2 linked regions of the Actinocatenispora sera genome follow. The protein of the gene in region 2 interacts with the protein of the main gene of each other region in a pairwise test. Links are inferred from orthologs where the notes say so. Each region holds a gene or a part of one and is shown on either strand. Other genes may lie near its edges.

Evidence for each region.
Region 1: the proteins of Asera_RS19315 (region 2) and Asera_RS01700 interact in binary tests that used the Bacillus subtilis proteins (3 or more experiments, as listed by UniProt). The link is inferred for Actinocatenispora sera from one-to-one orthologs.

Annotation. Positions count from the first base shown.
Region 1 is NZ_AP023354.1:361,319-375,167, reverse strand. The notes cover bases 3,642-6,636. They hold Asera_RS01700 (ABC transporter permease), read right to left. Parts: upstream 5,751-6,636; coding sequence 4,533-5,750; downstream 3,642-4,532. Other genes in these bases: Asera_RS01695 (ABC transporter ATP-binding protein), read right to left, coding at 5,747-6,601; Asera_RS01705 (aldo/keto reductase), read right to left, coding at 3,642-4,379. In the rest of the region: Asera_RS01725 (LysR family transcriptional regulator), read right to left, coding at 1-159; Asera_RS01720 (MFS transporter), read left to right, coding at 238-1,485; Asera_RS01715 (hypothetical protein), read left to right, coding at 1,530-1,805; Asera_RS01710 (FHA domain-containing protein), read right to left, coding at 2,056-3,165; more of Asera_RS01705, read right to left, coding at 3,435-3,641; Asera_RS01690 (transcriptional regulator), read right to left, coding at 6,726-7,052; Asera_RS01685 (hypothetical protein), read right to left, coding at 7,049-7,531; Asera_RS01680 (sensor histidine kinase), read left to right, coding at 7,683-9,020; Asera_RS01675 (alpha/beta hydrolase), read left to right, coding at 9,128-10,207; Asera_RS01670 (acyltransferase family protein), read left to right, coding at 10,204-11,382; Asera_RS01665 (FAD-dependent monooxygenase), read left to right, coding at 11,606-12,820; Asera_RS01660 (TetR/AcrR family transcriptional regulator), read left to right, coding at 12,939-13,646; Asera_RS01655 (inositol monophosphatase family protein), read right to left, coding at 13,643-13,849.
Region 2 is NZ_AP023354.1:4,038,265-4,052,930, forward strand. What follows is about bases 3,681-7,492. They hold Asera_RS19315 (efflux RND transporter permease subunit), read left to right. Parts: upstream 3,681-4,079; coding sequence 4,080-7,292; downstream 7,293-7,492. Other genes in these bases: Asera_RS19310 (MarR family winged helix-turn-helix transcriptional regulator), read right to left, coding at 3,681-3,872. Outside these bases: Asera_RS19300 (AMP-binding protein), read right to left, coding at 127-1,878; Asera_RS19305 (sigma-70 family RNA polymerase sigma factor), read left to right, coding at 2,232-3,173; more of Asera_RS19310, read right to left, coding at 3,273-3,680; Asera_RS19320 (endonuclease/exonuclease/phosphatase family protein), read left to right, coding at 7,514-8,425; Asera_RS19325 (hypothetical protein), read left to right, coding at 8,466-9,281; Asera_RS19330 (VOC family protein), read left to right, coding at 9,367-10,110; Asera_RS19335 (alpha/beta fold hydrolase), read right to left, coding at 10,285-11,199; bifunctional lysylphosphatidylglycerol synthetase/lysine--tRNA ligase LysX, read right to left, coding at 11,199-14,546. UniProt on the Bacillus subtilis protein: Required for self-resistance to surfactin, an antimicrobial lipopeptide surfactant produced by B.subtilis. Also required for swarming motility.

The sequences.
Region 1 (13,849 bases), 3.7 Mb from region 2 along the record:
CTCGGTCAGCTCGGCCAGCCACCGGCTGACCGTCGGCTGCGGTACGCCCAGCGCCTCCGCGACGTGCGTCACGTGCTCGTCGGCGGCCACCGCACGCAACACGGCCAGGCGCGGTGCGAGCTGCCGTACCGCGGCGGCGACCGTCTCGTCCTCGGTCATCTGCATCATCCACTCGTGAATCGATCTGGCGAGATCAGCGTATTGGACGAATCAATACGCCCACCGTAGCGTCGATGCGTGAGCGTTTCGGCCACCCTCCCCGCGACCGCGCACCGGCGCGGCAGCCCCGGATTCCGCCGCATCACCCTGGCGCTGTTCGCCGCGGGGCTGGCCACGTTCACGCAGCTCTACTGCGCGCAGGCGGTGCTGCCGCAACTCGCCCAGTCGTACCGCCTGACGCCGGCCACCGCGAGCCTCGCCGTCTCGGTGGGCACCGGCGGGCTGGCCGTCTCGATCATCCCGCTGTCCGCGCTGTCCAACGTGACCGGCCGGATCCCGATGATGACGGCGGCACTGCTCGCGGCCGGGGTGCTCGGGCTCGCCGCGGCGTTCGCACCCTCGTTCGAGATCCTGCTGGTACTGCGGGCGTTGCAGGGCATCGCGCTCGGCGGTCTGCAGGCGGTCGCGATGACCTACCTGGCCGAGGAGGTTGACCACCGCGCGCTCGGCTTCGCGACCGGGCTCTACGTGGCGGGTAACGGGATCGGTGGGATGGCCGGGCGGCTGCTCGCCAGCCTGCTCGCCGATCTCGGCGGCTGGCGCCTGGCGCTGGGCGTGATCGGCGCCCTCGGCCTCGGCTGTACCGCGCTGTTCCGGCTGTCGATCCCGGCGTCGCGCCGGTTCGTACCCGAACCGTTGGCCCCGCGCCGGCTCGCCGCCGCGGTCGGCCGCGCGTTCACCGACGGTGGGCTGATCCGGCTCCATGCGGTCGGTTTCCTGCTGATGGGCTGCTTCGTCACCGTCTACAACTTCCTCGGCTTCCGGCTGCTCGCCGCGCCGTTTCGGTTGTCCGGCACCCTGGTCGGCCTGATCTTCGTGGTCTACCTGGCCGGTTCGTCCTCGTCGGCGATCGCCGGCCGGCTGGCGGACCGCTTCGGTCGGCCGAAGGTGTTCTGGATCACGGCGGTGGTCGTTCTGGCCGGCCTGGCCGTCACCCTGTCCGGCCACTTGGCCCTGGTGATCGTCGGGCTGGTGCTCGTCACCGCCGGTTTCTTCGCCGGCCACTCGGTCGCCAGCGGCTGGGCCGGCGCGCGGGGCCGCGCCCTCGATGCCCAGGGAGCGGCCGTTTACCTGCTCTGCTACTACCTCGGCAGCAGCGTCGGCGGGTCGCTCGGCGGCGTCGCCTACGGGTACGGGAAGTGGCCCGGCACGGTCGCCTACGGCGCCGCGCTGGTCACGGGCGCGCTGCTGCTCGGGCTCACCCTGCGTCGAGGTGCTCCTGCCCTGCGTCGCCGGATCCTGAGCGTTGCCGGTGAACATCGATGACGGACTTTGCATCCCTCGCGGCAGGGGGCACCATGGTCGGCGTGATGATCGGAATCGTTCCCCAACCGGGCCAGACCGTCCAGCTCTCCGGTGACGCGTCGCCCCAGTTCCGCGAGCAACCCCTCCGCCTCTTGATCACCGAACCCCCACTTCCGTCCACTGTGGACGCTGCCCAGGGCAAGCCGGCCGAACGCGCCAGCTGGCTGCTGCTCACCGGTTGGGAGCTCGGCCCCCGCGGTCAGCGGGTCGTCAAGCGCACCGTGTCGGTCCGCACCGCCGGTGTCGCGCTCGACCAGACCGCCCCGCTCAGCCGTCGCTAGGATCCGTCGCCGGTTACGGGGGAACGGCGACGGGCCTCGACCGTTCTCGGGCCGCGTCCCGCGATGACGCGGCCTCGCTCGCTGCCGCCCTGTCGCGGACCGTTACGCCTCCGACCCGACCGCCCGGCGCCTCGCGCCGCCCGGCCGAGCGCCGCCCGGCCTCACTGACCGCTCGAGCACACCAGTCAACCGCGACAAGGTGCGCGAGCACGACAGATCGCCCGGCCGCGCCGATCGACCCGGGGATCGCTCAGCCGCGCCGATCGGCCGCCGAGCCAGGCAACCGGATCGCCATCGTCGGCGCCTCCGCCATCACCGGTGCGTCGTCCGCGCCGCCACCGCTCGGCCGCCGGTCCGCCCGGCCCAACTGGACGCCCTCGTGCAACTCGACCACGTCCCAGTCGCCGAGCCGGTGCTGCTGGCCGCGGTGCAGCGTGATCGTCTCCGGTACCGCGTCCGGGCCGGAGCGGGTGTGCACGGTCGTCCCGTTCGTGCTGGTGTCGGTGACCACCAGGGCGCCGTCGAGCAGATCCAGCCGGACGTGACTGCGGCTGACCCAGTGCACCGCCTCGTCGTCCAGCAGCTCACCGAGCCGTACGCCGCCGGGCCCCTCCGGCGACCGGCCGACCACCACCGGGGCGCCGGCGGTCACCGGGAACCGGCCGCGGTCCTCGCCGCGGATCCAGATCGTCACCGGGGTCGCCTGCTGGCGCGGGCCGCCGTCGTGCATGGGCGCGCCGTGCCGGGGGCAGACCGCCCGGCCGGACCGCACCCGCGGCGGCGGCTGGCCCGGGCCGGGGGCGCCGAACAGCACGCAGCCCGGCTCGGGGCAGCGCCAGTACCGGCCGAGAACCGCCTGGGTGGCCGGGTCCAGGGTGGGCCGCGGCATCGTCGGCGCCGCGTTGGGGCGGGTCATGAGCGCCGCACCACCGACCCCCGGTACCGGGATCAGGAAGGGTGCGCCGGCCGCCCACGGGTGCCGACCGGCGAACCGGGCGAAGTCGTCCCGGCTGACGACCGGCAGCCCGGTGTAGGCCGACAGCTCCAGCAGCCGGTCGTCCACCTCTGGCAGCGTCTCCACCAGGCCGTCGTCGGCCCAGCGGCGCAGCACCATCTTCTCGTTCGAGGTCAGTTCCAGGTCGGTGATCAGCGCCCGGTCGACCACCAGGTACACCTTGGCGCCGGGCTCGCCGAGGTGCGCCCCGAGCGCGTCGATGACCAGCCCGAGCCGGAGCAGGTGGGCCGGCCGGCCGCCGTCGAGCTCGACCTGGCGCACGATCGGCGCCAGATCGACGATGGCGCGGGCGGCACTCGGGTCGGTGCACAGCCGCCGCTCGATCGAGTCCAAGACGCGTGTCACCTCGAAGCGCACCGGGCTCCCCCTCCTGCTCGTGAGGCTTCATCATCGCCTACCGGGCTTCGGCTGTCGCGCTGGTCGGTACCCGATCGCCCTCACCTTCACCCACCGTGCCGGCACCGCCGCATCCCGTACGCCAGCCGCCCCGGCCCCGGCCCCGGCCCCGGTGAGTTGATCAAGGGATTCGTCCGCGACGTCCTGCGGCAATCTGCGTGAATCCCTTGATCAACGCGGCGGGGGGGCTGGGCGACGCGCTGGGTCCGTGATCGGGGTCAGGGGGTGGGGAGGAGGGCCAGCAGCTCGTCGAGTTCGTCGGCAGTGGGTTCCCAGTCACCGGCGGCGGCGTTCGCCCGTACCTGCTCCGGGGTGGTGGCGCCGGCGATCACCGAGCCGCAGGTGGGCATCGCGGCCAGGCCGCCGACGGCGAGCTCCAGCAGGCTGCGGTCGTGCTTGTCACCCCAGGCGGCCAGCGCTTCCACCACGTTCAGCCGGGACTCGGTGACCAGATGCGCACGTTCCGCGATGCGGCTGCCGGCCGGCAGCTCCCGGCCACGCCGTACCTTGCCGGTGAGCAGGCCGTTCGCCAGCGGGAAGTACGGCAGGACGCCGACGCCGTAGTGCTCGGCCGCCGGTACCAGCTCGCGTTCGATCTCGCGGTCGAGCAGTGACCACTGGTTCTGCGCCGAGACGAACGGCGCGTACCCGCCGGCGGCGGCGACGTGCGCCGCCTCGGCCAGCTGCCAGCCGGTGAGGTTCGAGTGTCCGAGATAGCGGACCTTGCCCTCGGTGACCAGTTCGGTCAGCGCGGCGAGCGTCTCCTCGATCGGCGTCTCCGGGTCCGGCGTGTGCAGCTGGTAGAGGTCGATGTGGTCGGTACGCAGCCGGCGCAGCGACGCCTCCACCGCGCGCCGGATGTAGGCGCGGCCGCCCTTGGCGCCGGCGGCCGGCCCGTACCCCAGGTCGGCGCTCTGGAAGCCGAACTTGGTGGCCAGCACCACCCGGTCGCGGCGGTGCTGCAGCACCTCGCCGAGCAGCCGCTCGGAGGTACCCGCGCCGCCGTAGATGTCGGCCGTGTCCAGCAGCGTGATGCCGGCGTCGAGCGCCGCGTCCACCACCGCCCGGGTACCGGCGAGATCGAGCTTGCGTCCGAAGTTGTTGCAGCCCAGCCCGACGACGGAGACCCGCAGGCCGGAGCTGCCCAGAGAGCGATAGCGCATGTACCGACCCTAGAGCGGGCACCCGCACCCCGGCACCACGGTCCCCCGCCGTCCCACCCCACGCGACGGGTCGCGCTGCGCGCCGAGCACGGCGTCGGGGCGGCGCGCCCGGTCGGCGCGCAGTACCCCCGGACGCCATGATCGGCGGCGGTGTCAGGCGGCGCGCAGCGCGTCGACCAGGCGTACCCGGGCGCCGGTGCGAAGCACGGCGTTGCGGTAGACCCGGCCGGCGAGTGCGACGAGCGCCACCACCAGCGCCACCGACAGCACCAGCGACACCGCGATCTCCCACGGCGCGGCCACCCCGAGCGAGATCCGCATCGGCATGATCATCGGCGAGAACAGCGGGATCAGCGACAGCACCCGGCCGGCCATGCCGTCCGGGTTCGCCGGGATCAGCGACCACCCGATCACCGCCGGTACCACGATCAGCATGATCACCGGGGTGACCACGGCGTTCGCATCCTCCTGCCGGGACACCAGCGCGCCGGCCGCGGCGAGCATCACCGCGTACATCGCGAACCCGATGACGTACCAGACGATCGCCCACAGCGCGGCCCCGGTGATGAGCCCGGCCGGGATGGCGAAGGCGCCGGTGGCGAGGCCGAGACCGACCCCGACCGCGGCGAAGATCACCATCTGTACCAGTCCGACGACCGCGATGCCGAGAACCTTGCCGGCCATCAGCTGCCACGGCCGCACGGTGGCGAGCAGCAGCTCGACCACCCGGCTGGACTTCTCCTCGATCACCCCCGCCGCCACCGCCTGGCCGTTGATCATCAGCGACATGTAGATCAGCACGACCGCGATGACGCCCAGCACGATCCGCTGCACCTGGTACTTGTCGACCGACTGGAGCCGCTGCACCGGCAGCTGCGCGGTCGACATCGCCTGCTGGACCTTGCTCGGGTCGCCGCCGAGTTGGTCGATCTGCTGGCTGAACGCCTGCTGCTGGGCCAGCACGTGGAAGGTGCTGGTCAGCCCGGCGGACAGGGTCTTCTTCACCACGACCTTCGGCGCGTCGGCGGTGCCGACCAGCAGTGCGTCCAGCTTGCCGTCGGCGACCTGCTTGCGGCCCGCCTGCTCGCTGACGGTACGGATGTCGACCTTCTGGCCGGCCGCCTCGGCGGCGCTGGTGACCGGCGTCGCGAGGGCCGAGGTCTGGTGGGTGAGCCCGATCGTCGAGCTGGACGAGCTGTTCTGGATGAAGTTCATCAGGATCAGGTAGCCGCAGATGAACACGACGATGATCGCCGTACTGATCAGGAACGACTTGGCCCGCAACCGGGTGGCGAGCTCGCGCCGCGCGATCAGCCGCACCCCGCCGATGGCGCTCAGTGCGCCCGGTCCGTCGTACTGTGCGTTGCTCACGATGCGGCCTCCTCGGCGGTCGGTGCGGACACCACGTTGCGGAACAGTTCGGTCAGGGACGGCCGCTGCCGGGCGAACTCGTGCACCGGGCCGGTGGCGAGCGCCGCCGCCAGTACGGCCTGGTCGTCCGCGCCGGTCGCGAGCGACAGCGTGGTCCGGCCGTGCTGCTGGTCGAGTACGGTCACGCCGGGCAGGCCGTCGGCCCAGCCGGCCGGCGCGTCCGGGGCGAGCACCGACAGCCGGGCGGTACCGGTGTCGCGCAGCTCGTCGACCGGCCCGCAGGCCACCATCTGTCCACTTCGGACGATGCCGACCCGGTCGCAGAGCCGCTCGACCAGATCCAGCTGGTGGCTGGAGAACACCACCGGGATGCCCTGCTGTGCCTTGCGCCGCAACACCTCGCTCATCACGTCGACCGCGACCGGGTCGAGCCCGGAGAACGGCTCGTCCAGGACCAGGATGCCCGGGTCGTGCACCAGCGCCGCGGCCAGCTGCACCCGCTGCTGGTTACCCAGGCTCAGCTTCTGCACCTCGTCGCCGAACCGGCCGGCGATGCCGAGCTCCTCCGCCCACTGCAGCGCCGCCGTCTGCGCCACCCCGCGCGGCATCCCGTGCAGCTCGGCCAGGTAGGTCAGCTGCTCGCCGACCTTCATCTTCGGGTAGAGCCCGCGTTCCTCCGGCATGTAGCCGATCCGGCGCCGGGTGTCTGCGGTGATCGGTTCGGCGTCCCACCGCACCTGGCCGGAGTCGGCTGCGAGCACCCCGAGCACGATGCGCATCGTGGTGGTCTTGCCGGCGCCGTTGCTGCCGACGAAGCCGAACAGCTCGCCGGCCCGTACGTCGAAGGTCATGTCCTGCAAGGCAACCACGTCGCCGTAGCGCTTGGAGACGGCGTCGATCTCCAGCCGCGCGTCCACCACTGTCGGTTCCTCCTTCTGCCGCCGGCGGCGTTCGGCCGCCGGATGTCTCGCGTGGTCAGTGCCGCGCGGCGCTCTCGCCGGACGGTTCGGTGCCACCGGCGACGATCGCGCGCAGCGCGGCGACGTGACCCTGGTACGCGCTGCGGCCGGCGTCGGTGAGCGACAACCAGACGCGCTGCCGGGTGTTGCGGGTGGCCCGGCGCTGCTGCACGTACCCGGCGTCGACCAGCACCGCGACGTGCTTGCTCAGCACCGATGCGGAGACGTCGAGCTTCTCCTGCACGGTGGCGAACTCGGCCGACTGCACGGCGTCGAGCAGCGCGCAGATGCGCAGCCGGTTCGGCGCGTGGATGGTCGCGTCGAACCGGGGCTCCACGCTCATGCCGCGCCGACGCAGCCGCTCTGCCGGCGGCGCGCGGCCCGTCGCAGCGGCACCGCCCAGGCCAGGATCGCGAGCGAGATCGCGCCGGAGCCGAAGAAGCCGATCCACCACCGGTCGTAGCTCGACGCGAGGCCCATCGCGACGGCCATCGCCAGGCCGGATCCGATGCCGGAGACCGCCAGGCGCCAGGCCTTCTGCCGGCGCAGCCGGACGGTGAAGCCGACCTCGTGCATGTACCCGCGGAGCACGATCACGAACAGGCTCGTCCATCCGGCGAAGCCGGCGATCCCGAGCACGGCGCCGAGCGCGCCGGACGGCACCAGCTGTGCCGCCGGAATGACCGAGACCAGCGCCGCCATGGCGACGAAGTACCACCAGGGTGGGACGGTGCCGTCGAGCGCGCGGCGCGCCTGCTCGACCTCGCGCAGCGCGGTGGCGGCGTCGGCCGGGCTGGGCAGCGGCACCTGCTCTGTTTCCATGTCGGAAAGTCTCGGTGTTCGTTTCCAACCTGTCAAGTCATAACTTTCCGCGCTGGAAACCTGGCCGCCCGACCCCGTACCCAGGCGGGACGTGCGGCGTCCCACCTGGGCGGCACGACGCGGGGCGCCCGGCCCGCCTACCGTCGGCGTGGTGCAGAACCAACGGTGGCGACAGGTGACCGCAGCGGCGTGGCGCGGGCTGCGGCAGCTGCTCTACGGGCCGGACACCCCGATCCGCTGGCCGGTCGGCCGCGGCCGCTGGCTGCGCTGGGCGGCCCGGATCGCCGTGGTGGCCGCCATCGCCGTGCTGTACCCGGTGACGATGGTCACGGTGCTGAACGCGCACCGCGGCGAGCAGAGCGCGATCGTCCTGATCCTTGCCGTGGTGCAACTGCTGCCGCTGGTACTCGCGCTGCGCTACCCGCTGATGGGCTGGCGGATCGGGGTGCTCGCGGCCCTGCTCGCGCCGGCGGTCCGCACGGCGCCCGTGTGGGGTTCCTGGCCGTGGGAGCCGGCCCAGATCCCGATCCTCGCGGTCGCGTTCGTTCTCGCCGGCCTGCGGTACCAGCGGGCGGTGCTGTGGTGGATGTGGGCGGCGATGGCCGGCGTACTGGTGGTGCACGTCGACGCCGGCAACGCGCCCGGCGGCCTCGCCGTACTGACCATCGGCGCGGTCCTGGTCGACCTGATCCGGTCGCGGTTGCGGGCCCAGCGGGCGCTGGTCGCCGAGACCGAGCGCACCGAACTGGAGAAGGCACGCCGGGCCGCGCTGGAGGAGCGCACCCGGATCGCCCGGGAACTGCACGACGTGGTGGCACACCACATGTCGTTGATCGTGGTCCAGGCGCAGACCGCGCCGTACCGGCGGGACGACGTCTCACCCGGCGCCGCCGAGGAACTCGACTCGATCGCCGCGCAGGCCCGCAGCGCGCTGGTCGAGATGCGCCGGCTGCTCGGGGTGCTGCGCAGCGACGAGGACGCGCTGCGGGCACCGCAACCCGGACTGTCCGATGTGGACGGACTGGTGGCCGGTGGTCGCCGCGCCGGGGTACGGATCTCCTACCGCGCCGAGGGACTGGAGCACCGGCCGCCCACCGCGGTACAGGTGTGCGCGTACCGGCTGGTGCAGGAGGCGCTGTCGAATGCGACCCGGCATGCCGCCGGCGCACCGGTCGACGTCACGATCGAGGTCACGGCCGACCGGGTCCGGCTGCGGGTGCACAACGGTCCCGGTACCCGCCGCGGTGCCGGCACCGGTGCCGGGCACGGCCTGGTCGGGATGCGGGAACGGGTCGCGTTGCTCGGCGGTGACCTGCACGCCGGGCCCGACCCCGACGGCGGCTTCACCGTCGTCGCCGACCTGCCGGTCGCCGAACCGTCAGCCTCTCCGTCGGATCCGCCGGCCCGGTCAGCCGCCCGGCCCTCAGAGACGTCGATGCCGGCGGCCGTCGGTCCGGAGTATGACGGGGGATCCGGCTCCCCGGGGTGACGTGCCGGGCCCGTTTCCGGCCCTAACTTTCGCCGCAGTGACGACGGGTGGGGGCGACGACGCCAGGCTGGCGCTCGCTCGCCGACCCGGAGGCGAAGGGACGGGCGATGCGATCTCGACTGGGTCGGTGGGCGCTGGCGGTGCTCAGCGCGGTACTGGTGGCGGCACCGGCCGCGAACGCGGTACTGGACGGGCCGGCGACCGCCGGGCCCGCCGCGGTGCCGATCGGTACCGCGGCGTGGCGGGCGGATCCGCGGCACCTGCCGGACCCGGCGACCGCGACACCGGCGGCGGTGCACGCCGCGCTGGCCGGCGCGCCGCGCTCGCTCGCGACGCGGTACCCGGGGGTGGTCGGTGAGCTGGACGGCGCGCCGATCGCGCTGCGCTACCAGGCGAACCGGGCGGCGATGGCCGCGGCGGGCGCGCCGTACGCGGGCTGGCACGGACGGTACCTGCTGTTCGATCCGCGCGGCGACGGCAGGGTCGCGCAGGTGTTCGGCGACCTGTCCACCGCGGACCGGATCGCGGTGCTGGTCCCGGGGGTCGACGACCGGCTGGCGAACTTTCGCCGCGGCCTGGGCGGCAAGGCCTACCGGTCGCCCGCGGTGCAGGCGGCGAACCTGTACCGGGCGTCGGGCGCCCGCATCGCCGTGATCGCCTGGCTCGGCTACGCCACGCCGCGCGGGGTCGGGATCGACGCGGCCCGGGAACGGCTGGCCGCGACCGGTGCCGTGGCGTTGCGCCGGTTCGTCGCCGGACTGACCGCGGTCCGTCCACATGCGACGATCGCGCTGCTGGGGCACAGCTACGGCTCCACCGTGCTCGGCCTCGCCGCCCGGTACCTGCCAAGGCAGGTCACCGACATCGCCCTGTTCGGCAGCCCGGGCGTGGGCGTGGGTACCGCGTCGGCGCTGCACACCCCGGCCCGGGTCTGGGCCGGACAGTCCACGAAGGACTGGATCCGGTACGTGCCGGGGCTGCGGCTGTTCGGCTTCGGGCACGGCCGCAAGCCGGCCGACCCGGCGTTCGGTGCCCGGATCTTCCCGACCGCAGACGTCGGCGACCACGACCACTACCTGGCCCCCGGTACGGACTCGTTGGCCGCGCTGGCGCGCATCGCGCTCGGCCCCGGTCACTTCGCCCCGGCCCGCACGGCGCTCGCGGCGAGCGGCGGAGGTGCGGCATGAGTACGACCGACGTGCCGGTCGCGGCAACCGTTGGCAGGAAGGGAACGTGGCACCGCTGGGCGGGCCGGGTCGACGCGGCCACGCCGGTGCGGCGGGACCGTACCGTCGACGCGTTGCGGGCGGTGGCGATGCTCGGCGTGGTGATCGGCCACTGGCTGGTGTCCGCGCTCGTCGCCGACCCCGGCCGGCCCGGCGTGCTGACCAACCACAGCCCGCTGTCCGGGTGGCCCGGGGCGGCGCCGGTGAGCTGGTTGCTGCAACTGCTCGGCCCGTTCTTCTTCGCCGGCGGGTACGCGGCGGCGCGCGGCAGCCGCGGTCGGGCGGCGCTGCCGTGGCTGGCCGGCCGGCTGCGCCGGCTGGTGCTGCCGGTGCTGGCGCTCGCCGCGGTGTTCGGCCCGGTGCTGGCGGCGTTGCCGGCGCTCGGGGTGCCGGGGCCGACCCGCCAGGTGGTCTGGTCGCTGGTGTCCCACCCGCTCTGGTTCCTGCTGGTCTACCTGCTACTCACCGCGGCGACGCCGGTGCTGCGCACCCTGACCGCCCGATGTGGACTGTGGTGGTTGGTGCCGCTGGTGGGCGCGATCGGGTTGGTCGACACGATGCGGCCGGCCGGGTTGCCGAGCTGGCTCGTGCTCGCCGCCGTACCGGTGGGCTGGGCGGTCCCGTACGCCCTGGGCATCGGGCTGGCCGAGGGCACGCTGCCGCACCGGGCGGGTGCGGTGCTGCTGCCGGCCGGCGTCGTGGCCGGCGCCGCGCTCGTCGCCGCCGGGTACCCGGCGAGCGCGGTCGGCGTACCCGGTGACGGTTGGTCGAACCTGGATCCGCCGTCGCTGTTCACCCTGGCCCTGGCCGCCGCGCAGCTCGGCGCGTTCCTGCTGGTACGAGGTCGGCTGGCGGCGCTGCTGCGCCGGCCGGCGGCGTGGGCGCCGATCGCGGTGCTCAACCTGGCCGCGATGACCGTCTTCTGCTGGCACCAGAGCGCGCTGCTCGCGGTCAGTCTCGCCGGGCTGCCGTTCGGCCAGGTACCGGGGCTGCTGAGCCCGCCCGCCGGTGACTGGCTGGCGCTGCGGCTGCTCTGGACCCCGGCGTTCGGGGCGGTCCTCGCCGGCTTCTGCCTGCTGTTCCGCCGCGTCGAGACGCACGCCGCCCGCCGGCCGCACGCCGTACCGCCCGCCTGACGGCCTGCCCGGCGGGGTCCGGGAACCAGCGGCGGCCAGTCCGAGGGGTCGGAGGCGATCCGACCGGGCCACGGGTCGAGACGGCCCGGCTGGCCCGACTGGAGTGAATGTCCGGATTCGCACCTGCCCCGACGCTGTGCATAAACGGGTCGATGGCCAAAGTAGTACAGTAACCCGAAAGGGCTGGTGACCTGATACGCCGGCCGGGTGAGGGGAGAGTGCGATGACGAGGACGGCACTGGTGTCGGGGGCGAGCATCGCCGGCCCGGCGCTCGCGTACTGGCTGCACCGGTACGGGTTCGAGGTGACCGTGGTGGAGAAGGCGGCAGCGGTGCGCGGCGGCGGGTACCCGGTCGACGTGCGCGGCACCGCGCTGGACGTGATCCGCCGGATGGGGCGGTACGAGCAGCTGCGGGCCGCGCACCTGCACATGGGGCGGATGACGTTCCTGCGCGACGACGGCCGGCGGGTCGTGTCGCTGCGGCTGGACCGGCTGGGCGGCGCGGACGGCGGCGACACCGAGCTGCCCCGCGGCGCGCTGACCGGGCTGCTGTCCGACGCGATCGGCGACGACGTCGAGTTCCGGTTCGGCGACTCGATCGCGGAGCTGACCGACCACGACAGCGGCGTCGACGTGCGGTTCGCCGGCGGGGACACCGCCCGGTACGACGTGGTGGTGGGCGCGGACGGGCTGCACTCCAACACCCGGCGGCTGGTGTTCGGGCCGGAGGAGCAGTTCCACCACTACCTGGGGCACTGCTTCGCGGGCTTCAGCATGCCGAACCACCTGGGGCTGGACCACGAGGGGGTGGCGAGCACCGCGCCGGGCCGGACCGCGGTGCTCTACGCCGCCGGTGACCCGGACCGGGTGCACGGGTTCCTCAGCTTCGGCCGGGCCGAGGCGCCGTTCGCCGCGTTCCGCGACCCGGCCGCGCAGCGTGAGCTCGTCGCGTCGGTGTTCGCCGACGGCGGGTGGGAGGTGCCCCGGATGATCGACGCGATGCGCACCGCCGACGACCTGTTCTTCGACGTGGTCAGCCAGATCCGGATGCCGAACTGGTCCCGCGGTCGGGTCGCGCTGGTCGGCGATGCGGCCTACGCGCCGTCGTTCCTGTCCGGGCAGGGTTCGAGCATTGCCCTGGTCGGAGCGTACGTGCTGGCCGGCGAGCTGGCCGCGACCACCGACCACCGGGCCGCGTTCGCGGCGTACGAGCAGCGGATGCGGCAGTTCGTCGCGGACAACCAGGCGCTCGCGATCGGCGGCGGCGGGGTGGCCGTCGCGCCCGCGACCCGGCGCGGCGTGTGGGCCCGCAACCAGCTGTTCCGGGTCGCCCCGCTGCTGCTGCGACTCGGCGCGTTCGGCGGCCGGGTGGCCAAGGTCAAGTCGTCGCTGACCCTGCCCGACTACACCGCACCCGCCGAGGTCGGCACCCGCTGAGGGCCCCCGCCGCCGAGGTGGGCCGGCAGCCCCGGCCCGCGGCGGCGGGTGTGCCGGGAGCCCCACCCGGCGAGGTGGGCCGAGAGCGCCGGCCCGCGGGGGCGGGCGGGCTGAGAGCATGGTGAGCGTGGCAGGGCTGCGGGAGAAGAAGAAGTACAAGCTGCGGCAGTCGGTGCAGCGGGAGGCGTTCCGGCTGTTCGCCGAGCAGGGCTACGCCGCGACGACGGTCGAGCAGATCGCCGAGGCGGCCGAGATCTCGACCACGACCTTCTACCGGTACTACTCGTCCATGGTCGACGTGGTGCTCTCCGGCGAGTACGAGCCGCCGGACGGCGCCGACGACCTGTTCGCCGAGCTGGGCGAGGCCACCGACATCACCGCCGCGCTGCGGTCGATGGTGCGCAGGGCGATGGGGAGCATGGCGTTCGACCGGGACGAGATGCTGGCCCGGTACTCGCTGATCTTTTCGGTGCCGGAGCTGTGGGCGGCGTTCCAGCACCGGCAGCAGCAGGGCCGCGGGCAGGCCGAGGAGCTGCTGGCCCGGTGGCTGCACGCCGAACCCGACTCCTACCCGGTGCGGCTCGCGGTCGCCGGCTACGCGGCGGCGGTGACCGAGACCCTTCGGTACTGGACCGACCACCACGGCGAGCCGGATCTCGCCGAGCTGCTGGACCAGATGATCGTCCGGCTCGCCCCGCTGCTGCGCCCGGTCGCCGACGACGATCGCGCGGACGCGCCCGAAACCGGCGACGGCCCTGCGACCGACGACTCCACGGTCGGCGACGGCCCCGCGACCGACGACTCCACGGTCGGCGACCGGGGCTAGGGTCTGTTTCGGAGCCCCCCGCCGGGCAGCGGGGTGCCGGTGGCGGTGCGCGGGAGCATCCGGGGCAGCAGGTCGGTCAGGCAGGAGCCGGGCAGGTCGAAGTCGCCGTTCACGGCGAGGTACCCGGGTGCCTCCCACGGCCGCCCGGTGTCCGGCAGCGGCAGGTACCGCCCGCCGGCCTGCTGCACGATCAGCGCGCCGGC
Region 2 (14,666 bases):
GGGGTCGGCCTGGTCCGGGCCCCGCCAGCGCCGCCGGATCCGGGGCCCCGCCAGCGCCGCCGGATCCGGGCATCGCCAGCGCCGCCGGAGCCCGGGGATGACACCGGGCACCGGCGGCGTGGGATCTCACGGGGTGTCGGTGAGGTCCTCTTCCCAGTACTCGTGGGTCGAGCGCACCGCGGCGTCGGTGCCGCTGCCGTGCACCTGCTCCTCGCGCTTGCGCAGGTCGACCCGGCGGATCTTGCCGGAGATGGTCTTCGGCAGCTCGGCGAACTCCAGCCGTCGCACCCGCTTGTACGGCGCCAGGTGCTCCCGGGCGTAGCGCAGGATGTCGCGGGCGGTCGCCGCATCGGGTGCCACGCCGGCGGCGAGCACCACGTACGCCTTGGGTACCGCGAGGCGCACCGGGTCCGGGCCCGGCACCACCGCGGCCTCGGCCACCGCCGGGTGCTCCAGCAGTACGCTCTCCAGCTCGAACGGGGAGATCCGGTAGTCCGCCGCCTTGAACACGTCGTCGGCGCGGCCCACGTAGGTCAGGTAGCCGTCGGTGTCCCGGCTCGCCACGTCGCCGGTGTGGTACCGCCGGCCGCGCATCGCGTCCGCGTTGCGCTCCGCGTCGTCGCGGTACCCGGTCATCAGCGGCACCGGTCGGCGGTCCAGGTCGATGCAGATCTCGCCCTCGACCCCGGGCTCGGTCACCACCGTGTCGGTGGCCGGGTCGACCAGGGTGATCTGGTACCCGGGCAGCGGCCGCCCCATCGAGCCGAGCTTGAGCGGCGCGCCGGGCGGGTTCCCGATCTGGCAGGTGGTCTCGGTCTGGCCGTACCCGTCCCGGATGGTCAGCCCCCAGGCACGCCGGACCTGTTCGATGACCTCGGGGTTGAGCGGCTCGCCGGCGCTGGCCACCTCGCGCAGGCTCAGCCGCGCTGCCGACAGGTCGGCCTGGATGAGCATCCGCCACACGGTCGGTGGCGCGCAGAACGTGGTCACCGCCGCGTCGCGCAGCACGCCCAGCAACGCCGCCGGGTCGAACCGTTGGTAGTTGTAGACCAGCACGGTGGCGCCGGCGTTCCACGGCGCGAACAGGTTGCTCCAGGCGTGCTTGGCCCAGCCCGGCGAGGAGATGTTGAGGTGCACGTCGCCCGGCCGCAGCCCGAGCCAGTACATCGTCGACAGGTGCCCGACCGGGTAGCTCTGGTGGGTGTGCTCGACCAGCTTGGGCTGCGCGGTGGTGCCGGAGGTGAAGTAGAGCAGCAGCGGGTCGGTCGCCGCGGTGTCCGGCTCCGGCGGCAGGCCGCCGAACCCGTACGCGTCGGCGTAGCGCAGCCAGCCCTCGACCGGTTCGCCGACCGCGATCCGGGTGTACGACCCGGGCACGTCGGCGAACTTCGCCGCGTCGGCGGAGCGGGCCACCACGTGCCGGGCCTCGCCCCGGTGTACCCGGTCGCGCAGGTCGGCGGGCCCGAGCAGGGTGGTGGCGGGGATGACCACGGCGCCCAGCCGCAGCAGCGCGAGCAGCGTCTCCCACAGCTCGATCTGGTTGCCGAGCATCACGATGACGCGCTCGTTGCGGGCCACCCCCTCGGCGGCGAGCCACGCCGCGAGCTGGGTGGACCGCTCGGTCAGGTCGGCGAAGGTCAGTTCGGTGTCGCTGCCGTCCTCCTCGATGACCCGCAGCGCGATCTGGTCCGGCCGTTGCGCGGTGAGTACCGCGTCGAACCAGTCCCGGGCCCAGTTGAAGCTGGTCAACTCCGGCCAGGAGAACTCGCGGTAGGCCCGGTCGTAGTCCTCTTCGGCCGCCAGCAGGAAGTCTCGGGCCGCGCGGAATAACGCCGTGCCGTCACCGGTTGGAGTGGTGGTCGTCTCACTGTGTGCCATGCGCGCCCCTCTCGGACGTCTCACCAGTGTTGCGGGTGGGCTCGATGATCAGGTGGGCTCGATGATCAGGGAAGCCGGCGAGCGGCCGGCGAGCCTGGCAACAGTGTGGTGCGCCGGACGCCGTGGTGGGGGTGTCGGAGAGGTTTTCAGCTTTCTCCCAGTCTCTACCAGGGTTGGCCGCAGGCGAGGACGGTTACATGAAGGGACCGGGGGACTACCGGATCGGCCGCGGGGGCAGCCGGTTGCGGTGATTGGCCATACACCCTAGCTCGGAATCACTCCGGTCGGTAGGACGTTGTACGCAGTGGCAGGGCGCACAGCGGGCAGCTCAGCACAACGGGAGGACGGCGAACGTGGCGAACGACACGGGTATCCGCACCGACAAAGTCGCCGAGGAGCGCGACCTGGTCGGTGTGTACCTGCACGAAATTTCCAGGACGCCGTTGTTGGACGCGGCCGGCGAGGTCGACATCGCGAAGGCGGTCGAGGCCGGGCTCTACGCCGACAAGCTGCTCGAAGCCGGACAGACGGTGCACGGCGCCTCGAAGGCGGAGCTGACTCGGCTGGTGGTCGAGGGGCAGCGGGCCAAGGAGCAGTTCGTCAAGGCGAACCTGCGGCTCGTCGTCTCCATCGCCCGGCGGTACGTGCGCAGCGGCATGCCGATGCTCGACCTCATCCAGGAGGGCAACACCGGTCTGGTCCGCGCGGTCGAGAAGTTCGACTACGAGCGCGGCTTCAAGTTCTCCACCTACGCGACCTGGTGGATCCGGCAGGCGATCAGCCGGGCCATCGCGCAGCAGGAGCGCACCGTGCGACTGCCGGTGCACCTGGTCGAGGACGTCAACCGGATGCGCAACATGACCCGCCAGCTCACCCGTGAGCTGGGCCAGGAGCCCGAGGCCGAGCAGCTGGCGAAGGGGCTGGGCGTCAGCGTCGAGCGGATCAACGAACTCAAGCGCTGGTCGCAGGACACGGTGTCGCTGGACACCCCGGTCGGCGACGACGGCGACACCAACCTCGGCGACCTGGTCGCCGACACCGACTCGCCCAGCCCGGAGGATCTGGTGCTGGCCGGGATGGAGCGCGACCGGGTGGACGGGCTGCTCGGCCACCTGGACGACCGGTCCGCCGGCATCGTCCGCGCCCGGTACGGGCTGGACGACGGGCGGGAGCACTCGCTCACCGAGGTGGCGCAGCGGTTCTCGCTGTCCCGGGAGCGGATCCGGCAGCTGGAGATCCAGGCGCTGCACCGGCTGCGCGAGCTGGCCGGTTCCGGCGGCCTGGACGCCGCCTGACCGCATCCACCAGCACGAACGACGGCCGACCCCGAGGGGGTCGGCCGTCGTTTCGTCTTCGGCCCCGAACGCCGTACCGTCCGGTGCCGGCGCGGTTCGTCAGCCGCCGGCGGCGCTGCCGGCCGATTGGCTGCCGGTCGAGTCATTGCCGGCGGTGCCGGTCGAGTCGCTGCCGGCCGAGTCGTGCGCGGCGGTGCCGGCCGAGTCTTTGCCGGGTCGTGCCTCGCCGGCCGGTCCGCGATCGGTGGCCTCGTCCTCGGCGGCCTCGCAGAGCAGCCGGACCGCCGCGGCGACGGTACGCAGGCCGTCGGTGTCCAGCCGTTCCAGCAACCGCCGGGTGGCGAACTCGCCGGCCTCGTTGAGCCGGTCCAGCAGCCGCCGGCCGGTAGCGGTCAGCTCGACCCGGCGCACCCGGCGGTCGTTCGGGTCCTCGCGCCGGCTGACCAGGTGCTGAGCGGCGAGCCGGTCGACGATGCCGGTGACGGTGGCGAGCCGGACGCCGAGCACGTCGGTGAGCGCCTGACCGGAGCTTGCCCCGCGCGCCAGCGCGATCAGGACCTTGAGCTGCTGCATCGTCAGGTTGAGGTCGAGCAGGGGGCTCGGCCGCAGCCGGGTCGCCGCCTGCTGGAGCCGCTGCCCGTCCGCCAGGATCCTGCCGATCAGCTCGTCGCCGGTGACCACGTCCGTCTCCCCAGTCATTTCGTATCCGGCGAGCCACTGTCCGTGCACGGTCGGGGGCCGGTGCCGGCCGGATACTTCGGGTCAGCCAAACTGTTTTTCTGAACCGTACTAGTGATCGCGGCTGTGCGCCGGACTGGCGGGTCCGAGCGGCGCCGCGATCACCCCGGTCAGACCATATGAGGGCATCGCCGCCCGAAGGCCCCGGACAACGAGGGGAAAGCCAGTATGTGGCTGCTGTCCCGGCTCAGTCTTGCCAACCGTAGTCTCGTCGCCCTGATCACCGTCGTGATCATCGGCTTCGGGGCGTTCTCCATTCCATCGCTGCGCCAGCAACTGCTGCCGTCGCTGGAGTTCCCGATCGCCGCGGTCCTGATCACCGATCAGGGCGCCTCGCCCCAGGTGGTCGAGGAGCAGGTCACCACGCCGATCGAGGACGCCATCCAGGCGGTACCGAATCTGGAGAGCGTCACCTCGACCTCGCAGTCCGGGTCGGCCACCGTGCTCGCCCAGTTCGAGTACGGCACCGACCTGGACGACGCGACCAACAAGATCGAGCAGGCGGTCAACCGGATCGACGCGCAGCTGCCGGACAACGCGCAGACCAGCGTGTTCGCCGGTAGCACCGACTCGCTGCCGGTGGTCACGCTGGCCGCGTCCGGATCGCTGTCCCAGCAGCAGCTCGGGCAGCGGCTCACCGACACCGTCGCGCCGAAGCTGCGCAAGATCGACGGGGTCAAGGACGCCGACATCACCGGGGTACGCGACCAGCAGGTCACGATCACCCCGGACGCGGCGAAGCTGGCCAAGGCGGGCGTGCCGCCGACGGCGGTCGTCACCGCCCTGCAGGGCGCCGGTGCGCGGGCGTCGGCCGGTACCCTCACCGAGGGCGACAAGAGCCTGTCGGTGCAGGTCGGCGGCAAGTTCGACTCGGTCCAGCAGATCAAGAACCTGTACCTGTCGCCGGCCGCGGCGGCCGGTGCCGGCCCGCAGGGTGCCGGCCAGCCCGGCAACCCGGGTCAGCAGGGCACCGGCTCGTCCGGTGCGACCGGGCAGCAGGGCGGGCCGCAGAAGGCCGCGAAGCCGGTACGGCTGGGCGACGTGGCGAGCGTCAAGGTCACCGAATCGGCGGCCACCTCGCTGACCCGGACCAATGGCAAGCCGAGCCTCGGCGTGTCGATCACCATGAAGCCGGACGGCAACGCGGTCGCGATCTCGAAGAAGGTCCGCGACGAGCTGTCCGACCTGAAGTCCGACCTCGGCCCCGGCGGCGAGCTGACCATCGTCTCCGACCAGGCGCCGTACGTGCAGAAGTCGATCAAGGACCTGTTCACCGAGGGCATGCTGGGTCTGGTCTTCGCCGTCGTGGTGATCCTGATCTTCCTGCTGTCGGTACGGGCGACGCTGGTCACCGTGGTCAGCATCCCGGTGTCGGTGATGATCGCGCTGCTGGTGATGTGGCTGAAGGGCGACACCCTCAACCTGCTGACGCTGGGCGGGCTGACGATCGCGATCGGCCGGGTGGTGGACGACTCCATCGTCGTGCTGGAGAACGTCAAACGACATCTCGGCTACGGCGAGTCCAAGCGGGACGCGGTGCTGTCCGGGGTGCGCGAGGTGGCCGGCGCGGTCACCTCGTCGACGCTGACCACGGTCGCGGTGTTCCTGCCGATCGGGCTGGTCGGCGGCATGGTCGGCGAGCTGTTCGCACCGTTCGCGATCACCGTGGTGGTGGCGCTGCTGGCCTCGCTGCTGGTGGCGCTGACCATCACCCCGGTGCTCGCGTACTGGTTCCTCAAGGCGCCGAAGCGGGTCTCGCCGGCGGAGGCCGAGCTGGCCCGGCAGAAGGCGCTGGAGAAGGAGCGGCGCAGTCCGCTGCAGCGGGCGTACGTGCCGGTCATCCGGTTCGCCACCCGCCACCGGTTCGTCACGGTGTTGATCGCGGTCGTGGTGTTCGTCGGCACGCTGGCGCTGGCACCCGGGCTCAAGACCAACCTGCTCGACTCGTCCGGCCAGGACACGCTGAGCCTGTCGGAGAAGATGCCGGTCGGTACCAGCCTCTCGGCGACCAGCGACGCGGCGGAGAAGATCGAGGGCGTGCTGCGCCGGCACGGCGACATCAAGTCGTACCAGGCGACCGTCGGCTCGACCGGCTTCGGTACCGGCAGCTCCAACCAGGCGAGCTTCCAGGTCACCGTGACCGAGGGCACCGACACCGACGCGCTGTCCGACTCGCTGCGGCACGACATCGACGAGCTGTCCGGCGTCGGCGAGGTGACCTTCGGCGACGTCACCGGTTTCGGCGCGAGCAACGTGCAGGTGGTGGTGACCGCCCCGGACGACGCGACACTGCGCACGGCGGCGAGCCAGGTCGAGGGCGCGTTCAAGCGCACCGGGCAGCTGCGCGACGTGGAGAGCGACCTGTCGCCGACCAACCCGCAGGTGCAGGTCACCGTCGACCACCGCCGGGCCGCGCAGTACGGGCTGACCGACACCACGATCACCCAGCTCGTGCAGCAGGCCTTCCAGGGCGCGCCGGCCGCGAAGATCGAGCTGGACGGGGCCGACCGCAACGTGATCGTCCGTACCGGGGCGGCGCCGGCCACGATGGACAAGCTCAAGGCGCTGCCAGTACCGACGGCGACCGGCACGGTGCCGCTGTCGGCGGTGGCGACGGTCAAGCGGGTCAACGGTCCGGTCACCATCTCGCACACCGACCGGAATCGCAGCGCGACCGTCTCCGCGACGGCGACCAGCAGCAACACCGGCCAGGTCACCAGCGACCTGACCAAGAAGCTGGACGCGTTGAAGCTGCCCACCGGTGCCGACTGGAGCATGGGCGGCGTGGGGTCGGACCAGTCCGACGCGTTCAGGGCGCTCGGGATCGCGCTGCTCGCCGCGATCGCGATCGTGTTCATCATCATGGTGGCGACGTTCCGGTCGCTGCTGCAGCCGCTGATCCTGCTGGTGTCGGTGCCGTTCGCGGCGACCGGCGCGATCGTGGCGCTGCTGGCCAGCAACACCGCGCTGGGTGTCGCGTCGCTGATCGGTCTGCTGATGCTGATCGGCATCGTGGTCACCAACGCGATCGTGCTGATGGACCTGATCAACCAGTACCGGCGGCAGGGGATGACCGTGGCCGAGGCGGTGGTCGAGGGCGGCCGGCGCCGGCTGCGGCCGATCCTGATGACCGCCGCGGCGACGATCTGCGCGCTGATCCCGATGTCGCTCGGGTTGACCGGCAAGGGCGGGTTCATCTCGCAGCCGCTGGCGATCGTGGTGATCGGCGGCCTGGTGTCCTCGACGCTGCTGACGTTGCTGCTGGTGCCGGCGCTCTACACGATGGTGGAGGGCCGGCGGGAGAAGCGCCGGCTGCGCCGGGAGGCGGCCGAGGCGACGCCGGACGCGCGGTGCGAGCCGGCCGCCGCCGGGGCGCAGTGACGGACGCCCGGCGAGCGGTGGGCCAGGGTGGCCCTCCGCTCGCCCGGGATGACCGCCCGGTAGCGGACGAACGGTATGGCGGTTGCCATATCCGGCATCGCGCCGCGCGCGGTCGCGGTAGCCTGACAGGCCGTGGCGGCGGCCCTACCCGGCACCCATCGGGTGCGGACACCTCGTGTCGCGAGGACACCGGGTCCGCGCCCGCAGCGGAGGTGTGACGGATGACAGGCCCGAGGTCCGATCTGCGGCTGATGGTGTGGAACCTGTGCCGCGGTGGCACCGGTAGCCCGGCCGGCGACGTGCTCGACCAGATGACCGACCTGATCGGCGACGTCGCGCCCGACGTGCTGTGCTGCGTGGAGACGGAGGGCGCCACCGACCGGATCGTCGCCGGGCTGCACGCCGCCGGGCACGCCGACTACCGCGGACACCGGCTCGCCGTCGACGGGACCGACGACAACCTCGCCATCGTCACCCGGCTGCCGGTGCTCGAGCTGTTGCCGGCGCCGGCCGGGCGCACCGTGGACAGCTACAACTTCGGCGGGCTCCGGCTGCGGTTGCCCGGCGGCGGCGAGGTCGCGGTGTTCGACACGTGGCTGCGGTTCGACGTGGCGATCGCCGACGCGCTGGAGGCCACCGTCGCCGAACTGGTCGACGGCGCCGAACGCACCCGCAACGACGAGCAGCTGGCCCTGCTGGAACTGCCGCAGCTCGCCAACATCGAGGAGATCCTCACCGAGCACCTGCCCACTGCACTGGCCGACTCCGACGTGCCGGTGCTGCTCGCCGGCGGCTTCAACACCGAGTCGCACCTCGACCTCGCCGCCGGCGACCCTGCGTACCGCCGGCACGTACGACCGCAGTGGCAGGTCACCGCTCGGCTGGCGAAGGCCGGCTTCGCCGACGCGTACCGGCTCGCGCACCCGGACGCGGCGGCCGAGCCCGGCGGTACCTTCGACCGGGCGGACGGCGGGCAGCGGCTGCCGCACCGGATCGACTACGTGTTCGTCGACGAGCGGCGGGTCCGGGTGCGGGCGGCGAGGACCGTCTGGCAGCGGCTCGACCGGCACGGCCCGGGCAGCTTCTACTCCGACCACGCCGCGCTCGTGGTCGACGCGAGCATCGTCGCGTAGCCGGCACCGCGCGTTCGCGCCCGCCCCGTAGCCTGAGCCGGTGATCATCAGCCTGCCGGCGGCCCTCGGCGCCGCGGTGTTGTTCGGCGTCGCGTCCGCGCTGCAGGCCTACGCGGCACGCACCGAACCGCCCGGCTCCGGTCTGCGCGGCCTGCTCCGAGTGGTCCTGCGGCTGCCGTACCTGCTCGGGCTGGGCTGCGACCTGGCCGGGTTCGCCGCCGAGATCGTCGCGCTGCGCGGGCTGCCGCTGTTCGCGGTGCAGGCGGCCGTCGCCGGCTCGCTCGCGGTGACCGCGGTCGTGGCCGTGCCGCTGCTGTCGGCCCGGCTGTCGTCCAACGAGTGGATCGCCGTCGCCGGGGTGTGCGTGGGCCTCGCCTCGATCGGGGTCTCGGCCGGCGCCGAGGGGACGCCGACGGTCGGCGGCGCGTTCCGGTGGGGGCTGGTCGTGGCGACCGGGCTGCTGATCGTCGCGGCGCTGGCGGCGAGCCGGTTGCCGAGCCGGGCCCGGTGCACCGCGCTCGGCCTGGCCGGCGGTCTCGGCTTCGGCATCGTCGCCATCGCGGCCCGCATCCTGCCCGACCTCGCGCCGGCGCACCTGGTCCGCGACCCGGCCGCGTACCTGGTGATCGTCGCCGGGGTGACCGCGTTCGCGTCGTTCACCACCGCGCTGCAGACCGGCGCGGTCGCTGCGGCAACCGCCGCGCTGGTGCTCGGCGAATCGGTCGTGCCGTCCGCGGTCGGGGTGCTGCTGCTCGGCGACACCACCCGGGCCGGGTACTGGCCGGTCGCGGCCGGCGGGTTCGCGCTCGCCGTCGTCTCGGCGGTACTGCTGGCCCGCTTCGGCGAGCCGGCCTGACCGTGACCGACCCGGGGTCGCGTTGGCGGCTGCGAACCGGGCATCGGGCGCTGGCCGGTCGGCGGCGCGGTCGTAGGCTGGTCGGATGTTGCGCTGGCTGACCGCATTCGTGGATGTACCGGCCCCCTTTGCCGACCGCGACGTCGCGTTCTGGCAGGCGGTCACCGGTTCGACGCTCTCGGCCCGCCGGGGCGACCGGGCCCAGTTCGTCACGCTGCTACCGCCCACCGGCGACGCGTACCTGCGTGCGCAGACGGTGTTCGCCGGCGATGGCGGCAGCCACCTGGACCTGCACGCGGACGAGCCCGAGGCGCTGGCGGCACACGCCCGGTCGCTCGGCGCGACGGTGCGGTACCAGGAGCCCGGGCTCGTCGTGCTCGAGTCGCCGGCCGGGCTGGCGTTCTGCGTCGTCGCGGCGCGCGGCGAGGCGGTACGCCCCGCGCCGGTCACCCGCGACGACGGCAGCCGCAGCGTGGTCGACCAGCTTTGCCTGGACCTGCCGGCCGGCGGCTACGAGCGGGAGTGCGACTTCTGGTCGGCACTGACCGGCTGGCAGCTGCGGCCCGGATCCCGGCCCGAGTTCCACTACCTGGTCCGGCCGGCCGGGATGCCGCTGCGGTTGCTGCTGCAGCGGTTGGGCGATGCCCGGCCGGCCGCCGCGCATCTCGACCTGGCGTGCGACGACCTCGAGGCGGAGGCGGCCTGGCACGCCGCCCGGGGCGCCCGGCGCAGCCACCGCACCGCCGACTGGATCACCCTGCGCGACCCGGCTGGTCTGCCGTACTGCGTGACCCGGCGCAACCCCGACACCGGCACCACGCCGGGCTGACCGACCGACGACCGGTACCCGGGGCAGTGCCGCGGACGGGTCGTACGGCCCCGAGGTCCGGTGACCGGGCGGTTCAGGGTGTGGCGGAGCTCGGATGGCCCTGGGGTCCGGTGACCGGGCGGTTCAGGGGGTGTGGCCGGGCTCGGATGGCGCTGCGGTCCGGTGACCGGCGGTTCAGGGGTGTGCCGGGGCGAGGGAGCGGACGGCGGTGGCGACGGCGTCCGGGCGGTCGAGCATGGCAAGGTGCGCCGCGTCCGGCAGTGCCTGGTGTCCGGCGGACAGTTCGGCGGCGAGCGCGGCGGTGGCCGCCGACCACGCGGCGGCCCGGTCGGTGCCCAGACCGTACGTCGCGGCGAGCACCCGCACCGGTACCGGCGGGAACGGCGCGGCGCGCATCGCCCGCAGCGCCACCGCCTGACCCCGGTACGCGGCGAGCTCGGCGACGATGCTCGCCAGCGTCTCGCCCGACGAGTGCACGGCATCGAGCGCGTCGGGCACCGGGTCGGGCCGGGGCGGCCAGCCCGGCCGGTCCGGGCCGGTGAGCCGGCGCGCGGTGCCGAGCCGGTACGCCAGCCGCACCGCGGGCGGGCCGATCAACCGGGCGACCGGGACCGCCGCGAGCAGCGCGGACAGCGGCGCGTCGGCCTGCCGGGCCAGCGTCTCGAGCCCGCGCAGCGGCTGCTCGCTCGCTACCGCGTCGGGTTCGTAGCTGGGGTCGACGAGCACCAGGCCGGCGAGGCGGTCCGGTGCGGTCCGCGCGTACGCCTCCGCGTGCAGCGCGGCGGCCGAGTGCGCCACCACGGTGACCGGCGCGGCGGGGGAGAAGCGGTCCGCGGCGGCGGCGATCCGGGCCGCCTCCACGTCCAGTGTGGACGGTCGGGCCGAGCGCGGGGAGAGGCCGAGGCCGGGGCGGTCGAGCCGGACCAGGCGGTACCCGCGCAGCAGCGGCACCACGGCGTCCCAGTCGAACCAGCTCTGCCCGAGGCCGCAGCAGAACAGCACCACCGGCCCGGTACCGCCGTCGACCACGTGCACCAGCTCGCCGTCGAGGGTGCGAAGCTCCGACCGCGAATGCCACCCACCCGGCATCAGGACCGCCCGCCGGGGCGCACCATCGGGAACGCCAGGGTGTCCCGGATGGACAGTCCGGTCAGCAGCATCACCAGCCGGTCCACGCCGAGGCCGAGGCCGCCGGTGGGCGGCATGCCGTACTCCAGGGCGGTGAGGAAGTCCTCGTCGAGTTCCATCGCCTCCGGGTCGCCGCCGGAAGCCCGCAGCGACTGCTCGGTCAGCCGGCGCCGCTGCTCGACCGGGTCGGTCAGCTCGGTGTAGCCGGTGCCGATCTCGGCACCGAACGCGACCAGGTCGAAGCGTTCGGCGAGCCGGTCGTCGCGCCGGTGCTGCCGGGTCAGCGGCGACACGTCCGCCGGGAAGTCGAGGTAGAACGTCGGCTCGACGGTGGTGCGCTCGACCAGCCGGTCGTACAGGTCGAGCAGCAGCTCACCGTGGCTCTCGCCGTCCTCGTACGGCACGTGCAGTCGGTCGGCGTGGGCGGCCAGCTCGGCGACCGGCGTGTCCACCGTGACCGGCGCACCGACCGCCGCCGACACCGCCTCGTGCACCGTGCACCGCCGCCACCGGCCGCCGATGTCCACTTCGGACACCGATCCGTCCGCGGCGGTACGCCGCAGCACCGGGGCGCCGAACGCCGCGGTCGCCGCGGACTGGATCAGCGTCTGCGCGAGCTCGGCGACGTCGTGGTAGTCGGTGTACGGCTGGTAGGCCTCCAGCATGGTGAACTCGGGGTTGTGGGTGGCGTCCACGCCCTCGTTGCGGAAGTCGCGCCCCAGCTCGAACACCGCGCCCATGCCGCCGACGCACAGCCGCTTGAGGAACAGCTCGGGCGCGATCCGCAGGTACAGGTCGAGGTCGTAGGCGTTGGAGCGGGTGCGGAACGGCCGGGCGTTCGCGCCGCCGTGCACCCGCTGCAGGATCGGCGTCTCCACCTCGAGGAACCCGCGCCCGGTCAGCGTGGCGCGCAGCGAGCCGATCGCCGCCGCGCGCACCGCGAGCAGCCGCCGCGCGGCCGGCCGCAGGGCGAGGTCCAGGTGCCGCGCCCGGACCCGCGCCTCCGGGTCGGTGAGGCCACGATGCTTGTTGGGCAACGGATGCAGGCACTTGGCGGTGATGGTGAACGAGCGCACCAGTACCGACGGCTCGCCCCGCCGGCTGGTGACCAGCTCACCGTCGAGGGCGAGCTGGTCGCCCAGATCGACCTCGGTGGACCAGCGGCGCATCGCGGCGGCGCCGGTGTCCGTGGCGGTGAGCATCGCCTGCAGGTCGCCGGTGGCGTCGCGCAGCAGGACGAACCGGACCCCGCCGTGGTCGCGGTCGAGCAGCACCCGGCCGGCCACCCGTACCGTCTCGCCGGTGCGGTGGTCGGCGGGCAGGCCGGCGGCGCGCCGTGCCAGCTCGCCGCAGGCGTCGGTGACCGGCGCGACCACCGGGTACGGGTCGGTGCCGGCCGCGCGCATCTTCTCCATCGTGGCCAGCCGTACAGCGACCTGCTCCGGCACCGGCGGCCGGGTCGGGGCGATCGGCTCGTCCGGCTCGTCCGGCGGGCCGACCGTGGGACCGGTGGCCGGCGGCTGCGGTGGGGGCGCGCTGATCGCCCGGTCCCGGCCCCGGTTGAGCAGCGCCGACAGCCGGGGCACGGTGACGAACCCCTCGGCCATCGCCGAGGCGAGACCGACTCTTGCCACGTCCCGGGTGTCGCCGAAGCACAGGTAGCGCGGCAGCCAGACCGGCCGGTACTTGACGTTCGACCGGTAGAGCGACTCGATCTGCCACCACCGGGAGAAGAACAGCAGCAGCTTGCGCCACAGCCGCAGGATCGGCCCGGCGCCGATCCGGGCACCCTCCTCGAAGGCGGCGCGAAACACCGCGAAGTTCAGCGAGATCCGCGACACCGACAGCCCCGCGGCCGCGGCGACCACCGCGGCGACCATGAACTCCATCAGCCCGTTGTCGGCGTCCGGGTCGCGGCGCATCAGATCCAGCGACAGCCCGTGCCGGCCCCACGGTACGAAGGAGAGCAGGGCGGCCGGGGTGCCGTCCGGTGCCATCGCCTCGACCAGCACGCAGCGGGCGTCGGCCGGGTCGCCGAGCCGGCCGAGCGCCATCGAGAAGCCCCGCTCGGACTCGGTGTCGCGCCACGCCTCGGCCCGCGCGACGATCTGGGCCATCTCCTCGGCCGGCACGTCGGCGTGCCGCCGGATCCGGGTGGTGTAGCCGGCCCGCTGCACCCGGCGGACCGCCTGCCGCACGCCGCGCATCTCCCGGCCGTCCAGGGTGAAGTCGGCGACGTGCAGCACCGCCTCGTCGCCCAGCTGCAACGCCCGCAGCCCGGCCCGCGCGTACGCCGTCGCCCCCTGCTCGCTCGCCCCCATCACCGCCGGCGTCCAGGCGTACCGGCGGGCGAAGGCGTGCCACGCCGCGATCGCCGGCGCCCACGCCTCCGGGTCGCCGATCGGGTCGCCGGAGGCGAGGATGACCCCGCCGACCACCCGGTAGGTGATCGCCGCCTTGCCCGACTCGGAGAAGATCGCCGACTTGTCCCGCCGGGTGGCGAAGTAGCCCAGCGAGTCGCGCTCGCCGTACCGGTCGAGCAGGGCCCGGATGCGCGCCTCGTCGTCCGGCGGAAGTACCGCGGCGGTGCGTTGCGAGGCGAGCAGCACCAGCAGCGCGGCGAACAGCGTCGCCGCCACGCACAGCCCGGTGACCATCGCGATCCAGTGCGGCGCGCCGGCCGGTCCGTGCAGCGGGTCGCTGGAGTCCAGCAGCCGGTGTCCCACCCAGGAGGCGCGCTTGCGGCGCCCGGCGAGCGTGCCCGGGTCGAGGGTGACGAGCAGGTAGCCGATGCCGGCGGTGGCGACCAGCCCCAGCACCAGGGTGGCGGTCGCCTTGCGGAAGCTGCCGCGCTGCACCCGCGCGTAGAACTCGTGCCGGGCCCGCACCAGTACGATCACCTCGATCGCCACGAACACGGTGCCCACCGCGGCGAACACGATGTCCGCGCTGTACACGTCGGGCAGGTCGTGGCCGGCGGCCAGGGTGGTGAGCACGTACCCGTCGGCGATCAGGTCGATGACCAGGGCGAGCCCGAGCAGCACCCCGAGCAGGACGCCGGCGACGCGTTTCCGCCTGGCCACCGCGCCGGCAAGGATGATCAGGAACGCCACCCAGGCGAGGTTGACCGACGCCGGCAGACCGAGCGTCTCGATCAACGCGGTCGGCCAGTACAGGTAGTCGCGCAGCGGCGGGACCGCGGCCCGGATCAGCCCGTACAGCGCGAGCAGGCCCAGGTAGGTGGCGAACACGGTGGGTACCCGTGGTCGCAGCCGGTCCCACCTGGTGCCGGTCGCCTCGTTCGTCACCTTTGCTCCAGCCCTACGCGCAGCGGATCGGGCCGGTACGGCCCGGCGGCGGCGTCCGCCGTGCCTGCGGTCAGGGATGGACGGTGGCGCCGTCGGCGTCCCCGCATCGTCGGGGCGCGA